2 regions of the Halomonas sp. MCCC 1A11062 genome follow, and region 1 is predicted to be linked to the other one. Evidence: predicted binding sites of a transcription regulator. Region 1 holds the regulator's gene; the other holds the start of a gene.
The links. Region 1 encodes PhoB, which activates phosphate uptake and scavenging genes when phosphate is short. Its sites were predicted from a motif close to TGTCATANNNNTGTCANA; they were not measured.
Positions count from the first base shown of each region.

Region 1 (2,456 bases):
CGCGTTGAAGGCCAGGTTGGACAGGGCGCTGTGGATCTCGGTATCGCTGCCGACCAGGCGGCGAGCCTCCTCCAGCTCGACGCGCACCTGCTGGCGGCTCGCCGCCAGCGCCTGGGCGTCGCGGCGTACCTCCTCGAGCAGGGCGTCCATGGCCAGCGGCAGATGGTCCTCGCCGCCGCGGTCGATCTCCAGGCGTGACAGCAGCAACAGGTCGTTGACCAGATTCTGCATGCGGTTGGTCTGCTCCTGCATGCGGGCCAGCCCCTGTGCCAGCCGCGGCGGCAGCTGCTCGGCGTAGGTGGCATAGGTCTCGAGATAGCCTGCCAGCACCGTCAGCGGGGTTCTCAGCTCATGGGAGACGTTGGCGACGAAGTCGCGGCGCATCTCCTCCAGGCGATGCAGGCGGGTGATGTCTCGCGCCATCACCAGGCGCTCGTCGTCGCCGTAGAGAGTGATCTGGAACTGCAGCACCATGCGTTCGTTCACCGGCGAGCTCAGCGTCAGCGGCTCGCGGTAGTCGCGGGCATTGAAATAGGTGACGAAGCGCGGGTCGCGGATCAGGTTGGTGATGTGCTGGCCGCGGTCGTGGGCGGCCTCGAGCCCCAGCATGCGCTCGGCGGCGCTGTTCCACCATTCGAGGTCGCCGTGCTGGTCGAGCATTACCACGCTGTCGCGCATCGCCTCCGAAGATTCCTGGATACGCTTGAGGGTCGTCTGCAGGCGCTGCTGGGTCTGGCGCTGACCTTTCTGGTAGCGGTACAGGCGATCGAACAGTTCGCCCCACAGGCCGGTGGCTGCGGGCGGTTCGCTGTGCGGGTTGCGCGTGAGCCAGCGACGCAGGGCGTGCAATTGTCGCAGATGATAGGCCAGACGCAGGGCGAGCCCGAGGGCCAGCCCGAGTCCGGGGGCGGAAAACAACCAGCCGACGAGGGCGCCGGCGATAGCGAGCAGGCCTAGGCGCCAGAGTTCATGGCTCCAGAGGCGCACGTCAGCCCTTGCTGGAGAAGCGGTAGCCGGTGCCGCGCACGGTCTGGACCAGATGCTGGTGGGCTTCGCCCAATGCCTTGCGCAGGCGGCGAATGTGCACGTCCACGGTGCGCTCCTCCACATAGACGTTGCCGCCCCACACCTGATCGAGCAGCTGACTGCGGGTATAGGCCCGCTCCTGGTGGGTCATGAAGAACTGTAGCAGGCGGTACTCGGTCGGGCCCATCTCCAGTGGTTTGCCATCGGAGCTGACCCGGTGGCTGACGGGGTCGAGCACCAGGCCGTCCACTTCCACCGGCTCCTCGACGCCCTTGGGCGTAGTCCGGCGCAGTACCGCCTTGAGTCGAGCCACCAGCTCCCGCGGCGAGAAGGGCTTGGTGATGTAGTCGTCGGCACCGGCTTCGAGACCGAGGATCTTGTTGTCCTCTTCGCTCTTGGCGGTGAGCATGATGATGGGCAGCTCGCGGGTGGCTTCCTCGCGCTTGAGCCGGCGCGCCAGCTCGATACCGCTGGTACCGGGCATCATCCAGTCGAGCAGCAGCAGGTCGGGTTGGTTGTCGACGATCATGGTGTGGGCGCTCTGGGCATTAGCGGCTTCCAGCACGCGATAGTCGGCCATCTCCAGCGCCACCGCGATCATCTCGCGGATTGGCGCTTCGTCATCGACGATCAAAACGGTCTTGGCGGTCATCCCGAAGCCTCGCGGTCAGTGACGGGTCGGTGACGATCTCACCATGTGATCATGACATTTGCATGACACTGCCGCCAGTGGCTTTAGACGCCGGTGATGGGCCACAGGCTCAGCGCGATGCCGGCGAATACCAGCAGGCCTGACCAGTGGTTGTTGAGGAAGGCCTGAAAGCAGCGCTCACGCTCGCGGCCGCGAATCAGGAACTGCTGGTGCAGGAAGGTGGCGGCCATGCCGGCCAGGCCCAGCCAGAAGAATACGCCGAGGCCCAGACGTAGCCCGGCCCAGCCCAGCAGGCCCAGGGTAATCAACTGCAGCAGGCCGATCATGACGCGGTCGGCGCGGCCGAACAGCACCGCGGTGGACTTGATGCCGATCCTCAGATCGTCGTCGCGGTCGACCATGGCGTATTCGGTGTCGTAGGCCACTGTCCAGGCCAGGTTGGCGGCGAACAGCAGCCAGGCTTCCAGAGGTACGTGGCCCAGTACCGCGCCGAAGGCCATGGGAATGGCCCAGGAGAACGCTGCACCGAGGAACAGCTGGGGCAGGTGGGTATAGCGCTTCATGAATGGATAGATGAAGGCCAGCGCCACGCCCACCAGCGACAGCATCACGGTGAACAGGTTGGTGAAGAGCACCAGCACGAAGGCCGAGGCGACCAGGCCGGCGAACAGGCCCTTGGCCTCGCGCTCGCTGATGCGTCCGGTGGCCAGGGGGCGGTCCTTGGTGCGCTTGACGTGGCCGTCGAAGTGGCGGTCGGCGTAGTCGTTGATCACGCAGC
Region 1 covers NZ_JABFTW010000001.1:281,624-284,079, forward strand. Annotated here, with positions in the region: gene phoR (phosphate regulon sensor histidine kinase PhoR) at 1-987, opposite strand, end outside; gene phoB (phosphate regulon transcriptional regulator PhoB) at 989-1,678, opposite strand; gene ubiA (4-hydroxybenzoate octaprenyltransferase) at 1,762-2,456, opposite strand, start outside.

Region 2 (2,456 bases), on a different contig from region 1:
TCCCCGCTCTTGCTGCTTGTCATTACCGCTTCCATCTCCTCGGAGATGATGTCGCGGATCTGCACGAAGTTGCCGAAGCGCAGCCCCTTGGAATTTTCGGTGGGCTCGTTGAGGGTCATTTGTTCGATGGAGATTTCGGTGCCCGGGTTTTCGGTATAGAAACCCTGTGACTCGCTCAACTCCCAGGCGGCATGAGTGATCGGCAGGTAGCCGGTTTTCTGATGCCAGTCGGCTTGCACTTCAGGCTGGGAGAGGTAATCGAAGAAGGCTGCTACGGCTGCGTACTCTTCTTCGCTGTGACCTTGAAGCGTCCACAGGGTGGCGCCACCGATGATCGAGTTCTGCGGGGCACCATCGACATCTTCGTAGTAGGGCAGCATGCCGTAGCCGATCGAGAAATCGGCGTTGGCCAGCACGCCGGCACGGGCTGCCGAGGAGCCGAAGAACATGGCGCATTCACCGGAATAGAACATCGGTGCTGCGTCGTTGCCCGGCCCCGGTCCACCCCAGCGGAATACGCCCTCGTCCTGCCACGCCTTCAGGTTGTCCCAGTGGCGGGCGACCAAGTCATTGTCGAAGACGAATTCGGTTTCAAGACCACCGAAGCCGTTCTCCAACGTTCCCAGCGGAGAGTCATGCATGGCGGAAAAATTCTCCAGCATGACCCAACTTGGCCAGGAGGTCGTGAAACCGCAGTTGGCGGCATCCTGTTCGCGCAACTGGCGCGAATAAGCTTCGATCTCTTCCCAAGTCTGCGGTGCGCCCTCGAGACCCGCCGCCTCGAAGGCGTCGCGGTTGTAATAGAGAATCGGGGTGGAAGAGTTGAAGGGGAAGGAGAGCATGTTGCCGCGGGTATCGGTGTAATAACCCACCACCGCCGGCAGGAAGGCCTCCCGATCGAAGGTGCGGCCATGGTCTTCCATCAACTGGTAGATAGGATAGACCGCGCCTTCCGCTGCCATCATGGTGCCGGTACCCACCTCGAATACCTGCAGGATATGCGGATGCTGGCCCGCGCGGAAGGCAGCAATGGCGCCAGTCATGGTCTCGGTGTAGTTGCCACGATAGCTGGGACGAACTCGATAGTCGTCCTGAGAGGCATTGAACTCTTCTGTAACGGCTTCGAGCATCTCTCCCAGCTCGCCGCCCATGGCGTGCCACCATTGAACTTCGGTAGCGGCATGAACGGAAAAGGACAGTGACGCTACGAGTGCACCTGACATGAAAGCGGTAGAGCGAGGCGACATGAGACTCTCCTTGGGTGATGTCGCCGATAACGCTAGGCTCGTAGCGTGTCAATCAGGTTTCACGAATATGAATAAGCATTGCATAGCGCTGTCATGGTGCTGTCATCTAAACGTTGCAATCTCGCCCTGACACCATTTCAGGGCTGACCATGACGACCTCCGACATCGAGGAGAGCGAGCTCAGAGCGATCATAGAGGGCGAGCGGCTCACGCCATGCTTCCAACCCATCGTCGATGTCGCCAGGCAGTGCGTGCATGGCTACGAGGCGCTGATTCGTGGCCCCGAAGGCTCCAGGCTGCACTCTCCGTTGGCCCTGTTCGAGGTGGCCATTCAGTCGGGCCTGCTGGTAGAGCTCGATCTGCTGTGCCGCCGCCTGGCGATTGCCGCCTTCGTGCGGCTAGGCTTGCCCGGTAGGCTGTTCCTCAACGTGATGCCGTTGACCATCGTCGAGCGGGACTTCAGCGAGGGGTTGACCCTGGGCTATCTGAGCGACCATGGGCTGGCTCCCAATCGTGTCGTCATCGAACTCACCGAACATCTGCCGATCACCGATTACGTGCTGATGCGCCAGGCGGTGGAGCACTATCGCGACATGGGCTTTCAGGTTGCGCTGGACGACCTGGGGGCCGGCCATTCGAGTCTGCGCCACTGGGCCGAGCTGCGCCCCGACTTCGTCAAGCTCGACCGCCACTTCATCACCGGCATCGATCAGGACCCCGACAAGCGGCAGTTCCTGCGCTCGATTCTCGATGTATCGCGCAGCCTCGGTTGCCAGCTGATAGCGGAAGGCGTGGAAACCGCCGAGGAGTACCGCTCGCTGTGGGAGCTGGATCGCAGCCTGTCGCTGCTGCAAGGCTACTACTTTGCCCGTCCCAGCCAGACCCCGTCGCGAGATATCGGCCGCTCACTGCCGGTCGGAGCCTCGGCCCGTCACGGACTGGTACGCAGCGCTCACACCATCATGAAGTCGCTGGCACCGATCGAACCGCGGATGCCTGTACTGGAGTTGAGTGGACGGTTTCGTGGCGAGCCAGGCCTGCGCTGTGTGGCGGTGGTGGAAAACGACAGGCCGGTCGGTGTGGTGCGGCGCAGCGAGTTTCTTACCCTGTTCACCAACCCCTACAGTCATGCCCTGTTCGCCAAGCGTCTGGTGCGGGACATGTGCGATTCACGCTTCGCCGTGGCAGTCGATGAAACGCCGCTGACCC
Region 2 covers NZ_JABFTW010000034.1:5,896-8,351, forward strand. Annotated here, with positions in the region: gene ugpB (sn-glycerol-3-phosphate ABC transporter substrate-binding protein UgpB) at 1-1,247, opposite strand, end outside; gene HOP58_RS21465 (bifunctional diguanylate cyclase/phosphodiesterase) at 1,397-2,456, shown strand, end outside.
Region 2: the regulator PhoB is predicted to act here: its motif matches at 1,337-1,354, upstream of ugpB (sn-glycerol-3-phosphate ABC transporter substrate-binding protein UgpB).